3 regions of the Thermanaeromonas sp. DSM 22490 genome follow, and region 1 is predicted to be linked to each of the others. Evidence: riboswitches for the same ligand, from Rfam matches in the RefSeq annotation. Region 1 holds a riboswitch; each other region holds the start of a gene.
What was found. A riboswitch is a leader RNA that binds a small molecule or an ion and turns the genes downstream of it on or off. The one in region 1 is predicted to bind cyclic di-GMP.

Region 2: it holds a riboswitch for cyclic di-GMP, as region 1 does, so the genes downstream of both, AC1BI1_RS07935 (HD-GYP domain-containing protein) here and AC1BI1_RS03730 (methyl-accepting chemotaxis protein) in region 1, are expected to answer to the same signal.
Region 3: it holds a riboswitch for cyclic di-GMP, as region 1 does, so the genes downstream of both, AC1BI1_RS00610 (type II secretion system F family protein) here and AC1BI1_RS03730 (methyl-accepting chemotaxis protein) in region 1, are expected to answer to the same signal.

Annotation. Positions count from the first base shown of each region.
Region 1 covers NZ_JBJHHE010000003.1:167,909-175,533, reverse strand. Annotated here, with positions in the region: gene AC1BI1_RS03730 (methyl-accepting chemotaxis protein) at 1-1,271, opposite strand, end outside; cyclic di-GMP riboswitch class I at 1,344-1,435, opposite strand; gene AC1BI1_RS03725 (M1 family metallopeptidase) at 1,476-3,047, opposite strand; gene AC1BI1_RS03720 (amino acid permease) at 3,177-4,706, shown strand; gene AC1BI1_RS03715 (S1C family serine protease) at 4,736-5,908, opposite strand; gene AC1BI1_RS03710 (hypothetical protein) at 6,087-6,224, shown strand; gene AC1BI1_RS03705 (competence/damage-inducible protein A) at 6,325-7,578, shown strand; gene AC1BI1_RS03700 (IMPACT family protein) at 7,585-7,625, opposite strand, start outside.
Region 2 covers NZ_JBJHHE010000010.1:5,535-13,159, forward strand. Annotated here, with positions in the region: gene AC1BI1_RS07920 (HD-GYP domain-containing protein) at 1-1,039, shown strand, start outside; gene pnpS (two-component system histidine kinase PnpS) at 1,089-2,549, shown strand; gene AC1BI1_RS07930 (AbrB/MazE/SpoVT family DNA-binding domain-containing protein) at 2,533-2,889, shown strand; cyclic di-GMP riboswitch class I at 2,983-3,076, shown strand; gene AC1BI1_RS07935 (HD-GYP domain-containing protein) at 3,160-3,795, shown strand; gene AC1BI1_RS07940 (phosphatase) at 4,510-5,256, shown strand; gene radA (DNA repair protein RadA) at 5,272-6,630, shown strand; gene AC1BI1_RS07950 (DUF1573 domain-containing protein) at 6,627-7,022, opposite strand; gene AC1BI1_RS07955 (PIN/TRAM domain-containing protein) at 7,270-7,625, shown strand, end outside.
Region 3 covers NZ_JBJHHE010000001.1:124,332-131,956, forward strand. Annotated here, with positions in the region: gene AC1BI1_RS00580 (shikimate dehydrogenase) at 1-465, shown strand, start outside; gene aroC (chorismate synthase) at 477-1,628, shown strand; gene AC1BI1_RS00590 (shikimate kinase) at 1,643-2,164, shown strand; gene aroB (3-dehydroquinate synthase) at 2,143-3,228, shown strand; gene AC1BI1_RS00600 (GspE/PulE family protein) at 3,299-4,954, shown strand; gene AC1BI1_RS00605 (type IV pilus twitching motility protein PilT) at 4,962-5,969, shown strand; cyclic di-GMP riboswitch class I at 6,018-6,105, shown strand; gene AC1BI1_RS00610 (type II secretion system F family protein) at 6,294-7,373, shown strand; gene AC1BI1_RS00615 (prepilin-type N-terminal cleavage/methylation domain-containing protein) at 7,452-7,625, shown strand, end outside.

The DNA.
Region 1 (7,625 bases):
TTGGTTTGCTCGGCAATTCCGGAGATTACGCCCACAATCTGTCCAATCTGCAAGGAGCGCTGACCCAGCTCTTCTACTATCTTAGCCAGCCCTCCCATCTTTTGGGAAATGGCCTGCATTTGCTGATTAGCTTCTTCTACAGTGCGGGCACCTTCAGCCGTTTTGGCCACCACTACGCTCGAGGATCTAGCCATTTCTTCTGCCTGCTGGTGGACTTTCTCTATCCGCGTTGCCTGCGCTTCGATAGCCGCAGCAGTGTCGCTCACCTGCTGGGCCTGGTGTTCAGCACCGCGAGCCATTTCCTGGGCTGTGACCGCCACCTGCCGAGCTGCTTCACCCACCTCGTGGGACATCTGGGCCAGGTCATGGCTGGATCCGGCCACTTCCGTAGCCAGATCTCGCACCTGTCCAATAAGCTGGCGTAACTTCTGTACCATGGCGTTAAAGGCGCTGCTTAGTTGCCCGAGTTCATCCTGGGATTTTACTCTTACCGCCTCTCCCGTGAGATCACCGGCCGCTACCCGGTTGGCATAGGCTACTATTTGAGCGATGGGACGACCGACAAGGCGGGTGAAAAGAAAGGCTACTAATAAACCCATGAGGAAGGCGAGAATAAGACCCGAGAGCAGCGTTGATTTAGCATACAGAATGGCTGTATCTAGTTCCCTTTGAGCTTCTTCCCGCTGGCGGGTAATTTCTTTTTTTAGGTGGCTTCCTATATTATTAATGTTGTCTACGGCAGCCCCCATCTGGAAACTCAAGATAGGGAGGGTTAGCATACGGTCCTGCTGACTGGTATTAACAATGTTGTTTTTAAAGGTGTTCTCAAACCCTTTAGCGGCTTGCTCCATGGCGGCAGCAAAACCTTTCATCTGGTCATCTAAATTTTGGTTGTCCAGCTGGGCTTTGGCCTCATAAAAGCGTTTCATGGCTTCCTCAAAACTTAAAACATGGGTTTGGGAGCCGTTAATTATGTAATCTGTGGCCCGGCGGTAACCTTCCCATATGGAAATAGACATCTCACTAAACAATTGATTGTGCTGCTGGAGCTTTCCCACCTTGAGGTCCAACTGATGAATACGCTGAAGATCGGTATTAACGATAATAACTACGGCCACAAAAATAGCAATAACCAGAAGAAATCCGCCCATTAACTTGGTCCCTAGCTTAAACCGCCCAAAAAAGGAAAACCCTTTTGCTTCTTTTTTAGTATGGACCTCTTCCTTTACCGGGTCCTTTTTCCTCTTCCGCCAGAACTTAAAATCTCGCATTTTTACGGCCTCCTTACATCCGTATATAATAAAAATAAAGGGCTACACTTCCTTGGGGTAGCCCCGTTCCACCCCGGCAGCCGGCTGTCCTAGCCGTTTATAAAACGGCTGTAGACCCTGTAGCTTTGCGCCCCCGCCTTTCGACGGATTTGCCTTTTCGGGGAAATTCTGTTAATTTCGCCTCAATTATACTTTACTTTTAAGTTAATACGCAAGATATTTCTCAGGGTCGCTGTAGAAGTCCAGTATCTGCTTTAAGCTTGGGGCTTCTATCCTATCAAAGCGATAATATTCCTGGACATAGCGTAAGGCTTCCCGCAAAGTTGCTTGGCCCATCTTTTCTTCCAATTTCAGCCAAAACAGCACTCCCTGGCGGTACGCAATCCGGCGATAATCTTCTTCCGAAGGATAGCTGGTCAAATCCTTTTCCAGGGGCAGGAGGCCTTCTCCCGCTTCGGCTATTAAAGTGGCTTTTCGTTGTCGGTAAAAATTGAGACCGGTAGCGCCGTAGTAGAGCATAGTGCTGTACTCTGCCAGGCCTTCATCTATCCAAGCCGCCCTGATACTATCGCTTCCCACAAGGTTATACCACCACTGGTGGGCTACTTCGTGAACTACAACCGGCGGGCTATAGCTTTTCAGGGTGCTTAAAAAAATGAGCCCGGGATATTCCATCCCTACCAGGCTTTCCAGGGGCACTTCTACTAAATTAAGGTAAGAAAAGGGATAACTCCCAAAATATTCCTGGAAATAACTTAGAGCTTTCCCCGCGGTCTCCAGAGTGGAAGGCAAAGGTTGACCTCTAGCAGCCAGAACAACCTTTACCCGTCCTATGGTACGGCTGCTAAACTGCCAGTCGTCCGCCGCAGCAAAGGCAAACTCGCGGATGGGAAGCTCGCTGGTGAAAGACCAGACAGTCCGACCGAGCTTTTCCTGGCGGCTGGTAACGCGCCCACTGGTCACTACCGTTGGCCCGGAAGGCAAATCCAAATCTACTTTATAATAAGCTGCATCGGCAAAATAGGGATCACCAAAGGTTGCCCCTTCCGCCATCCCCTGCCATGAGCCCTTCTGCCGCGGCGCCAGCAACGGGTACCAGCCGGAAACCATTATTACACCATCAAAAATACCCAGCCGTGCAGGCTTAGGAGGTAGACGAGTGGAAAAGATGATTTCCACAGCGGCAGTTTGTTTGGAGAGCAAGGGCTGAATCAAGGGTACCTGGAGCCTGGCACCCTGAACTTTAAATTTAGCTTCTTTTCTGTTCAAAAGTACCTGGTGGATGGTGAGCAAATCCCCTGTGCCTGGCAGGCCGTTGGCCGGGAGATTGAACTGGAGCTCAGACAAAGGATAAAAGTAAGGATTCTGATAAGCCAGGAAAAGCCTGCCTTGTATTAACCTTTCTTCGGGCTCCAGGCGGGCCTGAATATTATAGACAGGATAGTAACGATAGTGGGAGTATCCTGAGCTACCACTACCCCAGACGGGCAGCCGGACTTCGTTAAGATCACGACTAGAAGAAGGTAAACCAAGGAGACTTAGCGCGCGGGACAGGGGAAGGTAAGTATTGCCGGCGCCCAAAATCTGGCCGGCCGGTACCATAACTTCACCCTTTACTTTTAGAGGAGGTGGATCCAACACTACCTGCCTGTAGCTTGCCCAAGGTACAATTTCCGCCCCTGGAGAGCGCGAGAAGGAAAAAGGTAAAGATATGTAAGAGTAAAGCGCCAATAAAAGGCCCGGTAAAGCTAGAAACAACAATTTTTTACCCCGCATCATTGGCCCCCTTCTGACGGCTAATTCGACAAAATTATCTATTCTCCTGCTATCTTTAGCATTTTTGCCGTATAGGCCTGGGCCAGGGGTATATACTAAAACAAACTACAAGTAAAAGGTGAGGGGAACATGAGCATCTGGCGGACCAAACCTGTAAGCCAGCTATTGGAAGATGTCCAGGAGGAAGGAAAATTAAAACGCAACATGAATGCAGTTGATTTAATAGCCCTGGGCGTAGGAGCTATTATCGGTACCGGTATTTTCGTTCTGACCGGAGTAGCTGCAGCCAATTATGCTGGTCCGGGCCTGGTCCTTTCCTTTATACTCTCAGGTATAGCTGCAGCCCTGGCAGCTTTGGTCTACGCTGAGCTGGCCTCCATGATACCGGTAGCCGGCAGCGCCTACACTTACACTTATGCTGCTTTAGGAGAAATCATAGCCTGGATCATCGGGTGGAATTTAGTCCTGGAGTATATGGTGGCTGCCGGAGCAGTAGCCCTTGGCTGGAGCTCCTACTTTACCGACATGCTGCGCTCTGCCGGGATCTTTTTGCCGGCCGCCTTAGTCAACCCCCCCTTTAAAGGTGGTATAATTGATCTGCCAGCAATTCTAGTTACTCTGCTAATGACCCTTGTGGCTATTATTGGCACCAAAACCAGCGCGACCACTAATAAAATCGTGGTAGCCATTAAACTCCTGGTAATTCTGGCCTTTCTAGCTTTAGGCTCTCCTCGAGTCAATCCTGCTAACTGGCACCCTTTTCTTCCCTTCGGTCTTCCGGGAGTGGTGCAAGGAGCAGCCATTATCTTTTTTGCTTATATTGGCTTTGATGCTGTCTCCGCTGCTGCGGAAGAGGTCCACAATCCCGCCCGGGACTTACCGCGAGGCATTATCGGTTCCCTTTTCATCTCTACCCTTCTTTACATGGCCGTGGCCGCTGTCCTCACCGGCCTCACCAATTATACCCGACTCAATACAGCTTCCCCTGTAACTACTGCTCTTCTGGATGCAGGCATCCAGGGAGCCTCTTTGCTCATCGGCATAGGGGCTTTGGCCGGGCTGACCAGCGTACTCCTGGTGGACATCTACGCCCAAAGCCGGATATTTATGGCCATGGGGCGAGACGGGTTGCTACCTCCATTTTTTGCCTGGGTCCATCCCCGCTTCCATACTCCCTGGTTAACTACCCTTCTAGTAGGAGCAGTAATAGCGCTTATAGCTGCATTTTTACCCATCGAAATAATTGCCCAGCTGGCCAATGTTGGTACCCTGTCAGCCTTTATTATTGTATCTATCGGTGTTATAGTTCTGCGCTACGCCAAGCCCGACCTGCCCAGGCCTTTCCGCACACCTCTGGTACCGCTTCTCCCCTTTCTAGCGATGGCCTTCGCCGGATATCTTTTTATAAATTTACCTCGCCTGACCTGGATCCGTTTTGCGATCTGGATGGCCTTAGGGCTGCTAATTTATTTTAGCTACGGCTACCGCCACAGCAGCCTTGCCCGGGTAGAGGCGCCTCTTCCTAAAATCAAGGGAGCCGAAGATATCCTTCCGGCTCCCGGAAAACAGCCTGCTAGAGTTCTTCACTCTTTGTCTTTTTTCCGCCCCGCCCTCTTCCCACTAAAACTCCGCCTCCCCCGGCGGAAGCCCCGGCCTTAATAACTTAATAAATAATAAAGATTGGAAAGCTACCAGGCGGATGGTTTTTCCGTCAAGGTGACTGTGATGTTAATTTGGCCACCCCGGCGGAAGATCAAAAGCTGTACTGCCTGCCCCACTTGCTTCTTTTGAACAAGTTTCACCAGCTCGCTGGCCGAGTTCACTACCTGTCCATCCACCTGAAGAATTACGTCTCCACCTTTAATACCGGCCTTGGCCGCTGGGCCCCCGGCTACCACTTCCCTAACCAACACGCCTTCTGGCTTGCTCATACCCAAGATGTCTGCGATATCAGGTGTTACTTCTTGTAAGAACACTCCCAACCACGGCCGGCTAATCTTGCCCTTGGTCATTAGATCGTTTAACACCGGCTGGACGGTAGTGCTCGGGATGGCAAAGCCCACTCCCTGGGCGTCTGCCTTGACGGCCGTATTGATGCCGATCACTTCTCCCCGGAGGTTGAGAAGGGGCCCACCGCTATTACCAGGATTGATGGAAGCATCGGTCTGCAACAGGTTTTCGTAATGGCGATCCTGGGTATCAATGGGACGCCCTTTAGCGCTTAAGACCCCTACGGTTACCGTATGGTCCAGGCCATAAGGATTACCTATGGCAATAACCCATTCTCCTACGCGCGCTTTGTCGGCATCTCCCAGTTTCAGGTAGGGTAAGGGCTTGCCCACATTAACCTTTAACACGGCCAAGTCCAAGTCGCGGTCGGCCCCCACTACTTTAGCTTTAAAGCGCTGGTCAAAACCGACGATGGTAACTTCGACTTCTTGGGCCCCTTCTACTACATGCTCATTGGTCAAAATATAGCCGTCGGAAGAAATAAGAAAACCGGAACCTAACGACCTTTCCTGTCGCTGGCCACCGAAGGGCAGCCCAAAAAATTGACGGAAAAAGGGATCGTTAAAGGGTGCCGGCAGGCCACCGCTTTCGGTTAGAGTATCAATCCTTACCACTGCCGGGCTGGCTGCTTCCACGATATTGGCAATACTCTCAGGTCCCAGCCCTGGTGGCAAGTTGGGAGCTGCTGCCGTATCGGCAGTTATCTTAGGCTCCGCTGCAGTCTGCGGCGGCAAGGCAAAAGCGCGGGAAGCTCCGCCCAGAACAAAAAAGATAGTAGTAACTGCTACTCCCGCCAAAAATACCACCAGTAAGAGCAACCCCAAGCTCCGCCTGCCCTCGCGATCATACATAAGAAGTCCCCTCCTTCTTAAAACCTTTACTCCATCCACCACACACTATTGTACCATGTCATTTTACTACAGAAAAACGAAGAAAGTATTAAGAAATCCTGAAATAATTATAAATTCCCGGGTAGACCATTGCAACGCTAGCCTGCCTCTGCTATACTGGGCCTCGAGGGGTGAAAGTATGAAGAAAGTATCTCTGGTCCTCTTTCTTCTACTTTGGCTAGCCCTGGGGCTGACAGTAACTATCATAAATAGCCAAAGTGCAGGCGAAGGAAGTCATGGGCCTGTAGCTGGTGAAGTGGAAGCAAGCCAGCATTAAGGTCAAGGAAGGAAAACGCCTTCCTGGCGGCGCACGTATGGTCGTGCGCTTATTTATCCTTGATATGGCTGGGTTGTAAAGGAAAGGAAGGTGGGCTTTCTTGCTGGCTGAAGCAATATTCACTGGTACTGAGCTCTTGCTCGGCCAGATAGTGAACACCAACGCTGCCTTTTTGGCTAGGCAATTAGCTGCTGCAGGTGTTAACCTTTACCGGCAAATAGTAGTAGGTGACAATCTGGAACGCATAAAGCAGGCTATTTTAGAAGCGCAAGCAAGGGCAGACCTTATTATTCTCTGCGGGGGCCTGGGTCCTACAGAAGATGATCTCACCCGGGAGGCCCTGGCAGCGGCCTTAGAGGTACCCCTGGAAGAAGACCCTGGGGCCCGGGAACATATCATTCGCTTCTTCACCGCTCGTAACCGCCCCATGCCGGTCCAAAACCTTAAGCAAGCCCTGATCCCGCGCGGAGGTCAAGTCTTGGAAAATCCTTTAGGTACTGCTCCCGGTATTTTTCTCGATTATAAAGGTAAACTCTATGCTTGCCTGCCCGGTCCGCCGGGGGAATTCCGCTCCATGGTTAAAGATAAACTTTTGCCCCTGCTTACTAAATACGGCAGCGGTAGCGAAGTCATCCTCTCCCGAGTTTTAAAGATAACTGGACTGGGAGAATCGGCAGTAGAAGAAAAAGTGCAAGACCTCCTGAATAATACCAACCCCACCCTTGCTCCCCTGGCCAAAACCGGGGAAATCCACCTGCGCCTCACGGCTAAGGCTCCCACTACCGAAGCTGCTTTCGCCCTTATCGAGCCGGTGGAAAAAGAAATCCGCCAGCGGCTATCCGATTACCTTTTTGGAGCGGACGAGGACACCCTGGAAGGCGTCGTAGGAAGTCTTCTGGCCGCCAGGGGCCTGACTCTGGCCGTAGCTGAATCCTGTACTGGCGGCCTTCTGGCCCACCGCTTAACCAATATCCCTGGGAGTTCAACCTATTTCCGGCTGGGGATAATCGCTTACGCCAATGAAGCTAAAACAAAGCTTTTGGGAGTATCCCCTGAGGATTTGGCCCTCCACGGAGCCGTGAGCAGTGAAGTGGCCCTGGCCATGGCCCGAGGAGTGCGAGCCTTGGCCGGCACCGATGTGGGCGTAGGAGTTACCGGCATTGCCGGCCCCGGCGGAGGGACGCCTGCTAAGCCGGTAGGACTTGTATATCTGGCTGTCGATTTACAGGGAGACACCCAGGTGCGCCAAGAGCTCTTTCAGGGAACGAGGGACGAGGTTAAATGGCGGGCCAGCCAAAGCGCCCTGGACCTGCTGTGGCGAATGTTGAGGATAAAAGCGCGGGAAGAAGGGTAATCACCGTCATTGGCCGTCACATTTTTGCTCTTTAACCTCGGCCATAG
Region 2 (7,625 bases), on a different contig from region 1:
TTTGGGAGGCATTGGGTTACCTGACCATATTGTTCACCGGGCGCTCAAACCGGGGGCTGAAGAGGACCCCGAAATACGCCAGCACCCCCAGCGGGGCGCGGCTATGGTGCGCCTGCTGCCTGGCCTAGGAGAAAGGGTAGCTAGGCTGGTGGAGGAACATCACGAGCACTGGGACGGTTCAGGGTTTCCGCGGGGATTGAAAGGCCAAGAAATCGCTCCCGGCGCACTACTAATAAATATTAGCGATGTTTTTGATCTCCATCTACGGGTGGCACCTATTAAGGCTTGGGATAAAATCCGTACAGGCATGGCCCGCCTGGCGGATAGAAGTTACCCCGTAGAATTATGGCAGAAGTTTGACCATCTCATGTCCACTTCCTTCTGGGAGTACATAGCTACTGATGCTGCCCTGGATAAGGCAATCCTGGCAGCTATGCAAGAACTACCTCCGGTGGAATTTTCTCCAAATCAGACCTTAAAGGGCAGTGTTGCCCTCTTTTCCCAAATTATTGATGCCAAGCATGGCTATACCGGAGGCCATTCCCAGCGGGTGGCGGCGTATGCCGTTAAATTGGCCAGGTGTCTGGGTGTGGGCGAGGAAGAGAGGGAAAAATTGGAGATGGCTGGCCTTTTACATGATTTCGGCAAAGTAGCTGTTCCGCGGGCGGTACTGGATAAACCAGGACCCTTGGACAATGACGAGTGGCAAATAGTCAAGAAGCATCCGGGACGCACCATAACCCTGCTCAGCCAGATCTCTGATTTAAAGGAGCTGGCCGAAGTGGCCGGCTTGCACCACGAGCGGTATGACGGCCGGGGCTACCCCTATGGGCTCCAGGGACCAGAAATTCCCCTGGCAGCCCGTATCATTGCTGTAGCCGATGCCTTTGATGCTATGACTTCACCCAGACCTTACCAGCGCACCCGGTCCCCGGCTGAGGCCCTGGAAGTTTTGCAGCGGGATGCTGGTAGCCAGTTTGATCCCGACGTAGTGGCTGTGGCTAAAGTGTTAGCAGATCCGGAAGGAAAGTGCCCTTGATCCTTTAGAAAGCCGGAGCAGGAAGTATGAGGCCTTGGGGGTGGTATAAGTGCAGCGCCTGGCACGTAAGTTAGCCCTTAATATAGGCGCCCTGGCCTTTTTAATTTTATTGTTGACATATCTAATGATCCGCTATATGGTGTGGTATAAGCTGCTGAATCGGCTGCCAGGCCTAACCCCTTGGCTGGAGATGGCTGACTTAAAGGTCCTTAAAGGCTGGCTATTCCTGCTTTTTTTAATGATGCTGGTTTTTTTGACCCTGGGTACTTATTTTTTAGCCCGCAGTCTCCTCCTCCCTTTAGAAATCATGCTTCCCGCCACGAGGCGCATTGCCTCTGGTGATCTGGAACAGCGGATAGAGGTGGACGGGGATGACGAATTGGGTCTTCTGGCGCGGAACTTAAATGAAATGGTGGATCGCCTGCGCAGCAATATCCGCGAGATTTCCAATGAGAGAAATAAAATTAAGGCCATCCTGGCCAGTATGAAAGACGCCGTCTTGGCCGTAGATCAGGTAGGTCGGGTGATGTTTTTTAATCCGGCGGCAGAAGAAATGCTGGGTAAGAGGGAAGAAGAAGCCAGGCAAAAGTATTTGCTGGAAATAATTCGCAACCATGAAGTCGACAGGCTGGCCAAGGAGATTTTGGATAAAGGAGAGCCGGCTGAAGTAGAGCTGCGCCTTTTTCCCACTTCTCCTCGCATTTTTAGAGTTCATGGAGCCCCTATAATTGGCGAACAGGGCCGAATCGTCGGTGCTGTGCTATCCATTCGCGATATTACCGAACTTCGCCGCCTGGAGCAAATGCGTACAGAGTTTGTGGCCAATGTTTCCCATGAACTGCGTACCCCCTTAACCTCTATCCGCGGCTTTGTGGAAACCCTCCTGGAAGGGGCCTTGGAAGATGAAAAGATTAGCCGCCGGTTTTTGGGAATTATTAACAGTGAAGCCCGACGCCTGCAGCAGCTCATAGAAGACCTATTGACCCTTTCCAGACTGGAACACCATACCCCTGAACCTGTAACTAAAGGCGCCTCTTTGAAGCAAGCCCTGGACCGGGTCCTGGAGGTCGTAGGACCCCTAGCTCAAGAAAAAGGGGTAGATTTAAAGGTGGACATTCCGGAGGGCTTTCCGCCTCTCTGCTTGCCGGAACATTTTCTGGAGCAGATCCTGCTCAACCTCCTGGATAACGGTATTAAATATACCCCCAGAGGAGGCTCGGTGACCGTGGTAGCCTTCCAGGAGGGGCGAAAGGCCCGGGTGGAGGTAAGGGATACCGGTATAGGCATACCGAAAGAAAGCCTGGCGCGGGTTTTCGAGAGGTTTTACCGGGTGGATAAGGCCCGTTCCCGAGAGATGGGAGGGACAGGTCTAGGCCTGGCCATTGTCAAGCACATGGTGGAATCCTGCAGGGGCACCGTAGGGGTGGAGAGCACCTTGGGGAAGGGCAGCAACTTTTATTTTGTAATACCCTTGCTGGAAGGCATGGAAGGGGGTGACCGGGTTACGTGAGAAGAAGAGCGAGGGCTTTGACCAGGACAAAAGCCAGGAAGTCATTTATCGTCGAGTAGTAGACGATAAAGGGCGAGTAACTTTGCCCCTGGAGATGCGGCAGCAATTAGAAATACGCGCCGGCGAAGAAGTAGAATTTCTGGTCCGGGAAGATGGGCAATGGTATATACGCAAAAGCTTTCCCCAAAAAGTTTGCAGCTTTTGTGGTTGCATGGTGGATTTGCTCAATGTTTGGAGCCAAACTTTGTGCCGCCGATGCGCGGAAAAATATGTATACACCCTAGCCCGGGAGCTGGATTTAAAAATTTTGGTGGGAAAGGGTGGGAACTGGAAAGATTGAGTAGGATTTTGGGTGATAGTGTCGAATAAGTTAATAACCTCCATATCCCACAAATAAGCGCCAAACAAAATAAAGCATTTACAGGAAATGTGAGCTGCTTCAGGGTAAACCTGTCGAAAGGCAGGGGCACAAAGCCATGGGTCTAAGGCTCCTCCAGCAGGGAAGCTATGATCGCCAGGCTACCGGCTCGCTGAGGAAATAGCCTTGCCCTTGAAGCAAGGTTATTTTATTTTAACGGGCAGTAATGAGAAGAAAGGGATGTTAACCTAAGTGATCGCCGAGACCGTCACCGTTTTATTACAGCGATTGTTCCGCCACTCGCGCCTCACCTACAATCATAGCATTCACGTGGCAACAATAGCCTATCAGCTGGCGGGCGAGCTCGGTTTGCCTGAAGATGAGATAGAACAGATCTTTTTAGGAGCCTTGGTGCACGATATCGGCAAAATTCGCATACCTAAAAGCACCTTACATAAAAAAGGCGAGTTAACGCCTGCTGAATGGCAAAAGATGTACCGGCACCCGGAGGAGGGCTGTAAACTTTTACCGGACTTAGAGGCCTGGAAGCCTATTAAAGAAATGATACTTTATCATCATGAAAAATGGGACGGGGGAGGTTACTGCGGCCTGATAGGGCCAGCGATCCCTCTGGGGGCCAGGATTATAGCCCTGGCTGATGCTTTTGATGCCATGACCTCTCCTCGACCCTATCAAAAGATGCGCCATCTGGCAGCCGCTATGCAGGAAGTGGAGAGGTGTAGTGGTACCCAGTTCGATCCAGAAGTAGTCGAAGCCCTCTTTTCCCTGACCAAACACTTACTTAAAGGCCGGCGAGGAACAGGGCGCCGCAAAATTAATGAAATCTTAATCAGAACAACATTGAGTCTTAACAGTAATGAGTTATAATTTCACCTGAAAGGACACCCGCTAGCCCTTCAACCAAGCGTCCTCTGACCTCCTTTTTATCATATATACTTACTTTGCCCAGAGTTTAAATCTGGGCCATTTTTTTAAAATACGGAAGGCCACCCTAAAAAGAGTGGCCTTCTTTGTAAAAAGAGCCCATAAGGACCTTTGCTCCGGCTATGACAAATCCTTACATAGCCCACGGCAATCTTTCGACTACCGCAGACCATTACAGAACTTGCCATAACCTTAGCTCGATAGATCAAGGATACCTTAGAAGCCAGTATGGATCTCTCGACCCACTACTGACCTCCAGCTTATTAACGTAGAGCTAATAGCCTGCGGCATCCCAGACTATCTTAGCTCGACCACCGGTCATCCTTACAGACCTGCCGGCAATCCTTGGACTGCCGGCAAGCCCTGACGGACCTACCGGTGATCTGCCCGCCGGCTGGTACCGAGCCCTATGACCCGGTACCAACCTTTGGCCGAAGGTTACCGAGCCTTAAACTTAAGACCCGGTAACCTTCTGGGCTCGGCCCCTATGGACCCTGACGCTATTATTATTTACCCGTAACAGGAGAATTATTTATGCAACGCAAATTTATTTCTTGATAAATCCTGGTTTTTTAAGACGATTTTAAAAGACAAGGAGCTGTCCCTTACGCTATACTTTAGGTAAGGAGGCAAGAATGGAGAAAAGGGGCGAAAAAAATGTATTGTGAAGCCGATCTCCATATTCATACCGTTGCCAGCGGGCACGCCTATAGTACAATCAAGGAATTGGCGGAAGCAGCTGGTGAAAAAGGGTTAAAAATGATCGCCATTACCGACCACGGGCTTAAAATGCCGGGCGGTCCCCATGAACATTATTTCCACAACCTGGTGGCCCTGCCGCGCAAAATAGGGGAAGTAGAGATATTGCGGGGAGTGGAAGCTAACATTATCGATGACGAAGGGCACCTGGATGTACCAGAAAAAATATTGGAAAAATTGGACATAGTTTTAGCAGGTTTCCACCTGGACACCGGCTTTGACGGTCGCAGCCAGGAGGAATATACCCGGGCCGCTATAGCCGCTTTGAACAACCCTTATGTTCACATACTCGTCCACCCCGGCAATCCAGATTTTCCCTTGGACCTGGAGGCGGTGGCCCAGGCAGCCGCTGCCACCAACAAGGCATTGGAGTTTAACAATAACTCCTTTTCCATCAGTCGACCGGGAAGCCTCCCGCGCTGCCAGCAACTGGCTCGCTTGGCCAAGCAACATAAAATACCGGTAGTGGTGTCCAGCGATGCCCATATCTACACTGCTGTAGGTAATTTTGTACGAGCTTGGCAGGTGGTGCGGGGAGCCGGCATTAGCGAAGATCAGATAGTGAATTTAACAGTTAATCGAGTAAAGGAATATTTAGGCTGGCACCGAAGGCGTAGCAGGACCCCTAAAGGCCAGCAACCCTAGAGGAGGTAAGGGCCCATTAAGAACAAGGTTCGCTTTGTTTGCCAGGCTTGCGGCTACGAAAGCGTCAACTGGTTGGGGCGCTGCCCGGTTTGCGGAGGATGGGATACCCTGGCCAGGGAAATGGGGGTTATCTCCGGGGATGCCAGGTCTCCGGCAGGACATAGAACAGCCCCTGTAGCTTTACTCCAGGCGCCTGAGCTTGACGAAGCGCGCCTCACATCGGGTTTAAGGGAATGGGACCGGGTTCTGGGAGGGGGTCTCGTCCCTGGGTCCTTGACCCTGGTGGGCGGGGCGCCGGGCATGGGTAAATCAACCCTCTTGCTTCAATTGGCCCATTCTATAGCCCAAAGGTATGGGGCGGTCCTTTACGTCTCCGGGGAAGAATCCCTGGGCCAGACGCGCCTGCGGGCTGAACGACTGGGGCTTGTTTCTTCGTCCATTTATCTTTTGACCGAGACGAACGTTCAAGCTATCCTGGAACAAGTGGAAACCTTAAAGCCGGTACTATTAGTTGTAGATTCAATCCAAACGGTTTTTTTGCCGGAAATACCGGCAGCAGCGGGCAGCCTTTCTCAAGTGCGGGAGTCAACCTACGCTTTTTTGCGAGCGGCCAAGCAAGGCGGCCCGGCTGTAATCTTGGTGGGGCATATTACCAAGGACGGGTTTCTAGCCGGACCCAAGCTGCTGGAACACCTGGTAGATTGTGTGCTTTATCTGGAAGGGGAGGGGTTGCAGGCCTATCGCCTTTTGCGGGCTGCCAAAAACCGCTTTGGCTCTACCAATGAGCTTGGGGTTTTTGCTATGACATCTCAAGGGCTGGTAGAGGTCCCCAACCCTTCGGAAATATTGTTGGCCGAGCGGCCCCAGGGAGTGGCGGGTTCGGTAGTTACGGCCTGCTTAGAAGGAACCCGTCCTTTATTATTGGAGGTCCAGGCTTTAGTTACCCGGACCAGCTTTGGCCATCCCAGGCGGCTGGCCACAGGACTGGATTATAACCGGGCTTTGTTGTTGGTGGCAGTCCTGGAAAAGAGGGCTAATTTCCCTTTAAGCAGTTATGATGTTTACCTAAATGTGGCCGGTGGAATTAATATTAGCGAGCCGGCAGCCGATCTGGCTATATGTTTGGCCATTGCTTCTAGCATAAAAGAAGAACCCCTCGACCCTCATCTCCTGGTTTTAGGAGAAGTTGGCCTGGCCGGCGAAGTACGAGCAGTGGCCCAGGTCGAAAAGAGGGTGGAAGAGGCTCGGCGTCTAGGTTTTTACCATTTTATAGTCCCAGAAGGGAACAAAAACGCCTTCCCCCGTCCGGAAGGGGAAATATGTTTTGTGCGCAGCATAACTCAGGGTTTGCGCCTGGCTTTCAAAAAGAGCTAAGTAAGGCTAAAGAAACGCAAGGTGCTGAGTTTGTCCTGTTCCTTATCAAGTACAGTTGTCAGGCTGATGCCGAGGCTGTTACAAAGGGCGGTAAGATAGAGGAAGAGCTTGCCGAGTTCCTCTTCTACGGTTTCCCTGCAATCGGAGCAGAGTTCGCCTGAGAGGTGGTTAGTGAGGAGGGATGAGAGATCGGCTAAACTTATGTCAGGTGGAAGGGCCTGTTTTTCGGCCCGGATCTGGATGCAGCCGCAATTAGTTACTGCTTTAACTACAGCCCGGTGTACGCGGGCATGGGCTTCTTGAGCTTTAGAGAGTATATCTAGAATGCTTTTATGCCTAATGGTATATTGAGCTACCATCTCTTGAAAACGGTCGCATAGGAGATCGGACATGGGTCTTTTCCCCCCTTCAGGCTAATTATAAGCAAGGGGTTGGAGGCTGTCAACCGAAGGCCGATGCTGGTTTATCTCTAGTTTTGAACCTGTTTCGTCTTTGGATAGAGCGGGCCAAATCCAGAAGGCGGTCGAGTTTGCCAGCATTGCAAATATCTGTTATAATGAAGAAAACAAAAAGGAGTTGGTATAATATGGGGGTAGGTGAGGAATAATCGAGAAGGAGAAAAAAGGAGTAGGTGAGATAATGGTTTATCGTCTTATACGTACTGGTATTTCCTTGGCCATGGCCACCATCGGGTTTTCCCTGGCTCAAGCAGGCCTTTCCTTGTGGATTACGGGACCACCGGGCATCAAATGGCCGCTTCTAGGGTTGATTACGGTTCTTTCCGGTTTAGCCGGTTTTGGCATGTCTTCCCGTTTGATAAGTCTTATTATCCAATCCCTTCGCTGGCTGGAGGGAAGGCTGCAGCGCCTGTCGGCCCAGGAGATTGTGAGCGGCGCCATGGGACTTATTCTCGGTCTTATTATTGCTAATCTTTTAGGGGCGTCCTTTATCCACCTGCCATTTATAGGCCATTATATTTCCATGGTGGGGAGCAT
Region 3 (7,625 bases), on a different contig from region 1:
TTGGGTGCCGGAGGAGCCGCCCGGGCGGTGGCCTTTACCCTGGCCCAGGCAGGCTGTGCAGCTTTAATACTGGCCAACCGTACTGGGCAGAGGGCCCTGGAACTGGCCCGCGCTTTAGAAGAATTCTCTCCCGCGCCTGTACATATTTTACCTTTAGAAGACCCAGCTTTGGCCGGGGTTTTACCCGGGGTGGAACTGGTTATTAATACCACCAGCGTAGGCATGAGCCCCCACCGGGACGAGGTACCTTTAAATCCAGACTTGCTCCAGCCCCATCACATTGTTTACGATCTAGTGTATAACCCGCCTGAAACCAAATTGCTGGAACTAGCCCGGCGGCGAGGCTGCCGCGTTATTTCGGGCTTAAGCATGCTCCTTTACCAGGGGGCGGAGGCCTTTACTTTATGGACCGGCCGGGAGGCTCCCCTGGATGTGATGCGAAAGACCCTGGATAGCTTACTTTGAGGTGAAGCTAAATGTTGCGCTTTTTGACCGCCGGGGAATCCCACGGTCGGGGTTTAGTTACTGTTGTAGAGGGCATGCCCGCCGGCGTGCCTTTAAGGGCGGAATTTATCAATGCCCGGCTGGCCCGGCGGCAGGGCGGCTACGGCCGGGGCGGACGGATGGCCATTGAAAGGGACCAGGTAGAAATACTTTCCGGCGTGCGGGGTGGCGTAACCTTAGGCAGCCCCATAGCCCTCCTCCTGGCCAACCGCGACTGGGAAAACTGGCGGGAAATTATGGCTGTGGGGCCGGAGGCCAGGAAGGAGCGGGAAGTGACGCGACCGCGCCCCGGCCACGCTGACCTCCCCGGCGGCCTAAAATACCGCCAGGAGGATTTGCGCAATATTTTAGAAAGAGCTAGCGCCCGGGAAACAGCAGCGCGGGTGGCTGCGGGCGCAGTGGCGGCAACTTTGCTGGAGGCCCTGGGGGTAGAGATAGTTACCCACGTAGTCCGGATCGGCCCGGCAGAGGTCAAACGCCATATCTCCTTCGAGGAAGCCCGGGGGGCTGAGAAATCGCCCGTCTATTGTGCGGACGCAGAAGCGGAAAAAGCTATGGTGGCTGCCATCCAGGAAGCCGGGGAAAGGGGAGATACCCTGGGTGGGGTTTTTGAAGTCATGGTACGGGGTTTACCGCCGGGTTTGGGCAGCCACGTCCACTGGGACCGCCGCCTGGACGGGCGGCTGGCCCAGGCTCTCATGAGCATTCCGGCCATCAAGGGAGTGGAAATAGGGGAGGGCTTTGCCCTGGCCGCAAAGGCCGGTTCCCAGGCCCACGACGAGATCGGCTACAGCCGGGACAGGGGTTTCTTTCATTATACCAACCGGGCAGGAGGCCTGGAAGGCGGTATCACTAATGGTGAAACCCTGATAGTCCGGGCGGCCATGAAACCCATTCCCACCTTGCGCCGGCCTTTGCGCAGCGTGGACTGGCTTACTAAGGAAGAAGTTCTGGCTGCGGTAGAGAGATCCGATGTCTGTGCCGTGCCGGCGGCGGCAGTGGTGGGGGAGGCCATGGTGGCCTGGGTCCTGGCCGGTGCGTTTCTAGAAAAGTTCGGCGGGGACCACCTGGAAGAAATACGCACGCACTTAAAGCAATACTGGGAATATGTGCGGCAGGTTTAGGAGGGCTGTTAATTTTGCCCGGCAATATTGTTTTAATCGGCTTTATGGCCAGCGGCAAGACTACCGTGGGCCGGCTTCTGGCCGGGAAACTGGGATGGGACTTTCACGATACGGATGCCGAAGTGGAGAAGGAAACCGGTTGTTCCATAGCCGAGCTTTTTGCCCGTAAAGGAGAAGCCTACTTCCGGCAGCTGGAAAAAGAAGTAATCGCCAGGATAACAGAGGGCAGCAGGGCCGTTATAGCCACCGGAGGCGGAGCGGTGCTGGCGCCGGAAAATGTGGAGCGGCTCCGGGAGGGCAATAAAGTAATATGGCTTGAAGTAGACGAGGAGACGGTCTGGCGCAGGGTAGCGGGCTCTGAAGACCGCCCGCTGGTGCGGGGACGCTCCAGGGAAGAAGTTGTTGCTTTATTAAAAAAGCGGGAGCCTTATTATAGCTTTGCCGACCTAAAAATCGAGACGATAGGAAAAAGTGCGGAGGAAATAGTAGTAGAAATCATGGAGGGACTGAAGGAGTGGCTGGCCAATTGCGAGTAGAATTGGGAGAGAGAAGCTACCCCATTCATTGCGGTAGCGGCCTGCTTGGGCAACTGGGCGAGCTTTTGAGTCCCCTGGACCTGGGCAGGCGCTGCTTGGTAGTTACCAATCCGGTGGTGGCTTCCCTCTACGGGTCGAAAGTAAAGGAGAGCCTGGAAAAGGGTGGATTTATTTCTTTTTTTAAGGAAGTGCCCGACGGGGAAGATGCCAAATCCTTAAGCGCCGCTGCCGAGCTTTATGATCTAGCTTTGGGCGTGGGCTGGGAACGGCGCTGCCCCGTTGTAGCCTTGGGCGGAGGAGTGGTAGGAGACCTGGCCGGTTTTGTGGCCGCCACTCTTTTGAGGGGAGTGCCCTTTATCCAGTTGCCCACCACTTTGTTGGCCCAGGTTGATTCCAGCGTGGGCGGTAAGGTGGCCGTTAATCACCCCCGGGGCAAAAACCTCATTGGAGCCTTTTACCAGCCGCGGCTGGTAGTCGCCGATCTGGATACCCTTAAAACCTTGCCGGAGAGGGAAATGAGGGCCGGGCTGGCCGAAGTGATTAAATACGGCGTTATCTATGATGCCGGCTTTTTCTCCTACCTGGAAGAACACCTGGAACAAGCCCTGGCAGGCGAGGCTCAGGTGTTGCAAAAAATAGTTTTGCACTCCTGCCGCATCAAAGCGGAGGTGGTGGCCCAGGACGAGGAAGAGAGGGGCTTGAGGGCCATCCTCAATTTCGGCCATACGGCCGGTCATGCCTTGGAGGCGGCCACTGATTTTAATACTTACCGCCACGGCGAAGCAGTGGCTATAGGTATGGTGGTAGCAGCGAGGCTGGCTGTGCGACGCGGTATTTTCCATGATGCAGGGCTTAAAAGAATAGAAGCTTTGTTAAAACGAGCTTTCCTGCCCACCGAGATGCCCTCCCTGGACAGGGACGCCTTTTTGGCGGCGCTTATGAGGGATAAAAAGGTACGGGACGGGAGGTTGCGCATGGTATTACCGGTGGAGTTGGGGCGGGTAAAAATTATGGAGGTTGAGGCGGAGGAACTGCTGCGGGCAGCCTTCTGTGCGGGGGAATAAAAACCGTAGAGTGGGGGTGGAGGGCATAGAGAACAGGAGGCGACTGGGAGATCTGCTGGTAGAAGCGGGGATGATTACCCGCGATCAATTAGAGCAAGCCTTAAGGGAGCAAAGGCGGAGCGGAGAGCGCCTGGGCAAGGTGCTCACGCGCTTAGGTCTGGTGACTGAGAAAGACATTCTGGAGGTCCTGGAATTTCAACTGGGCATACCCAAAGTGGTGCTACAAGACTACAATTTAGACCAGGAGGTGGTTAAGCTTATTCCGGAAGCCCTGGCACGGCGGCACTTGGCCATTCCTATCCGTCGGGACGGAAACAGGCTTTTGGTGGCCATGGCCGATCCTTTAAACCTTACAGCCTTAGATGATTTGCGGCTGGCTACGGGGTTAGAAATTATGCCGGCTATCGCCTCGGAAAGGGAGATTGAAGCGGCGTTGTCCCGCTTCTGGCAGGGAGCTGGAGTGACCCAAGCACTAGCAGAAGTGGAGGAGATGGCTGCCACTGCGGCTGCTTTGCCGCCGCGCGATGCCTTTGACCTGGACGAGGTAAACCGGGCGGGCATGGATAACGCTCCTGCGGTGCGGTTGGTTAACCGGATCATCCTACAGGCGGTACATTCCAGGGCTAGCGATATCCACATCGAACCCCAGGAGAAAGACATAAGGGTACGGTTCCGGGTGGACGGGCTATTGCGCGATGTGTTGCACCTGCCCACCGGGATACTAAACACCCTAGTTTCCCGCATAAAAATTATGGGTGGAATGGATATAGCTGAAAAAAGGCTGCCCCAGGATGGTCGCTTCCAGGTAACGGTAGAAAGGCGCAGCATTGATTTACGCGTCTCGACCATGCCTACCGTTTATGGGGAAAAGGTGGTTTTACGCATCCTGGATAAAAGCACTATGCTCCTGCCCCTTGATGGTTTGGGGTTTTTACCCGCTACCCGACAAATTTACGAAACCTTAATCCGCAGCGCCTATGGGATGATTTTAATTACGGGACCCACCGGTAGTGGCAAAACGACCACCCTTTATGCCACGCTAAACGCCTTGAGCTCTCCGGAAAAGAATATAATTACCATCGAGGACCCGGTGGAGTATCTCCTGCCGGGAATAAACCAGGTGAGGGTTAATCCGAAGGCCGGACTGGACTTTGCTTCTGGTTTGCGCGCTATCTTACGCCAGGACCCGGATATCATAATGGTGGGCGAGATCCGGGACCGGGAAACAGCCGATATAGCAGTACGGGCGGCTACTACAGGGCACCTGGTGTTTAGCACCTTACATACCAATGACGCGGCAGGAGCGGTTACGCGCCTTTTAGATATGGGGGTGGAACCCTTCCTCGTTAACTCTTCCCTTATAGGCGTGGTGGCCCAGCGCTTGGCCCGGTTGATATGTCATAATTGTCGTGAAACCTACCAACCCGGCCCTGAAGATCCAGCCTATACCTTTGTACAAGACCGGCAGGGATTAACTTTTTACAGGGGCCGAGGGTGCCCCCAATGCAATTACACAGGTTACCAGGGAAGAACCGCCATACAGGAGGTCCTGGTTATGACTGAAGATATCAGGGCCCTGGTAGCAGACAAGGCACCTTCCCACGAGATTAAGAAGGCAGCCGTAGCCGCAGGAATGGTAACTTTGCGCGAGGACGGGTTGGAGAAAGCCAGCCAAGGCCTTACTACCATTGAAGAAGTAATGCGTGTTACCTTGGGAGGATTTTGAAGAAGACATGCATATAAATGATATTCTAGCTGCAGCTACACAGGTTGGCGCTTCCGATGTACATCTCACAGTGGGGCTGCCGCCGGTCTTCCGGCGACACGGTAAACTGGAGGCGCAGGACCAATGGCCGCCTCTGACAGCGGTGACTGTTGAGATGCTGGTCCAACAAATTTTGGGTCCCCGCTGGGAAGAATTTGTACAGCGGAAAGAACTGGACCTGGCCTACTCCGTCCCGGGTCTGGGCAGGTTCCGGGTAAATGCCTTCCACCAGCGGGGCAGCGCAGGAGCCGCCATTCGCCTGGTGGGTTCCGTTATCCGCAGTTTGGAAGAACTCGGCTTACCTCCGGTGGTGGGGGAGCTGGCCGACCAGCCCCACGGCTTGATTTTGGTTACCGGCCCTACAGGAAGCGGTAAGAGCACCACCCTGGCGGCCATGATCGACCGTATCAACGAGAGGCGCAGTTGCCATATAATTACTTTAGAGGACCCCATTGAGTACCTCCATCACCATAAAAAAAGCATCGTGAACCAGCGGGAGATAGGGAGCGATTCCCCCTCCTTTGCCAGCGCCCTGCGGGCGGCCCTGAGGCAGGACCCCGATGTTATCCTGGTGGGTGAGATGCGGGATCTGGAGACGGTGGCCACCGCCATTACCGCCGCTGAGACTGGACATTTGGTGCTGGCCACCCTTCACACCGGCAGCGCCGTCCAGAGTATAGATCGCATCATTGATGTTTTCCCTCCTCATCAACAGGCTCAAATCCGGATACAGCTGGCCGATACCCTGGCGGGAGTGATTACCCAGCAGCTTCTAACCCGGGCTGACGGCCGGGGAAGGGTGGCGGCCGTGGAAATACTTATAGCCACGCCGGCTGTACGCAATCTGATCCGGGAAGGCAAGACCCACCAGATTGTATCTCTTATGCAAACAGGAGGCCGCTTTGGCATGCAGACCATGGAGATGGCCTTGAAACAGCTGGAAAGTAGGGGAATAATTTCCCCGGAACATATTTAAGCCAGCAGGATTTTGGTGAGATTTGGCGAAATATAAACTTTCATAACCCGTATATAAGGGCAAACCCGGCGAAAGCCGGGGGCGCAAAGCTACGGGCCTAAGGGTGGGGGGAGCCTAAGGTCGCCGGGCTGCCGGGAGGGTGTACTATCCTGGAAGAGCCCGGTTTTTATTATGAGGTTTAGTTACCGAGCACGGGATGCTAGAGGCCATTCCGTTAGTGGCATCATTGAAGCCGACAGCGAACAACTCGCCAGCCGGCAGTTGAGGGGCCAGGGCCTCTTCATAACTGAGTTGCGTCCTCTCAGACCCAGAAGTGATTTTAAAGTGAACTTGAGGACTGATAACCTGAGGCCCTTGTTTCTAAAGCGCGTCACCCGTAGAGATCTGGCCCTGTTTTGTCGGCAGCTGGGCACTATGCTGGTGGCGGGTTTGCCCATTGTGAATGCTTTGAGAACCCTGAGCAGGCAGGCGGATAATCCCCGCTTAAAAGGAAGTATAGATAGGGTTTTGGAAGATTTGCAGCAAGGAGAAACATTGCACAGCGCTTTGAGCAAATCTCCCAAGGTATTTCCGCCTATAATGATCTACTCAGTAGAAGCTGGAGAGTTGAGCGGAGCCCTGGACGAGACTCTTTTAAAGCTGGCGGACCATTTCGAGCGAGAGCATGAAATTCAGGAAAAGATCAAATCGGCCATGACCTATCCCCTTATAGTCTTTATAGTTTCTCTGGCTTCCATAGGCTTTATGATAACTTTTGTTTTACCCATGTTCAGCAATATAATCGGGAATCTGGGCGTACCCTTACCCTGGCCGACCAGAGTGGTATTGGGGTTGAGCCAGTCTTTTAGGCGGTGGTGGTTTTTATTATCGGTAGGATTTATAGCCTTGGGATATTTTTTCTGGAGGTGGTCCCAGGGGGAAAAAGTACGTTACGCCCTAGACAAAATCGTATTGCGGCTTCCCGTATTCGGGCGTCTTAAACATCAAGCCTTGCTTTCCCAGTTCAGCCGCACGTTGGGGACGATGCTTTACAGCGGAGTGCCTATTCTACAAGCCTTGGAGGTGGTGGAGCGGACGGTAGGTAATCGCCTAGTGGCCGAGGCCATCGCCCTGGCCCAGGAGCAGGTTAGGGATGGGAAGAGTATAGCCTCGCCATTGGCGGAAAGCGGCGTTTTCCCGCCTATGGTAGTAGAGATGGTCACCGTGGGCGAGGAAACGGGCAGTCTAGACGCCCTGCTGGCTAGACTGGCCGCCTTCTACGACCGCGAAGTCGGCGAGATGGCCGCGCGGTTGTCCTCCCTTATCGAGCCCATCTTGATTTTGGGCCTGGGCGCTGTGGTAGGGTTGATTGTTTTGTCGGTTTTACTCCCCCTGTTCCAGCTGGTCGGGACTCTGGCGTCCTGACGGAAGGGGAGAAGCGTGAGGAGTGGAAAGTGGTACTTATTCAAGGTTATACCTTATCCAAAGGAGGTAAATCTCGAAATGCTCTTTGGTAGTCTGAGAAGGAAGTTGAGCAATGAACGCGGTTTTACCCTGGTGGAACTACTGGTGGTCATAGCTATTATCGGGATATTGGCCGCCATTATTGCACCTAACGCCTTTAAAGCCATCGAGAAGGGCAAGGTGGCGGCAGCGGAGGCAGACTATAAGGCCATT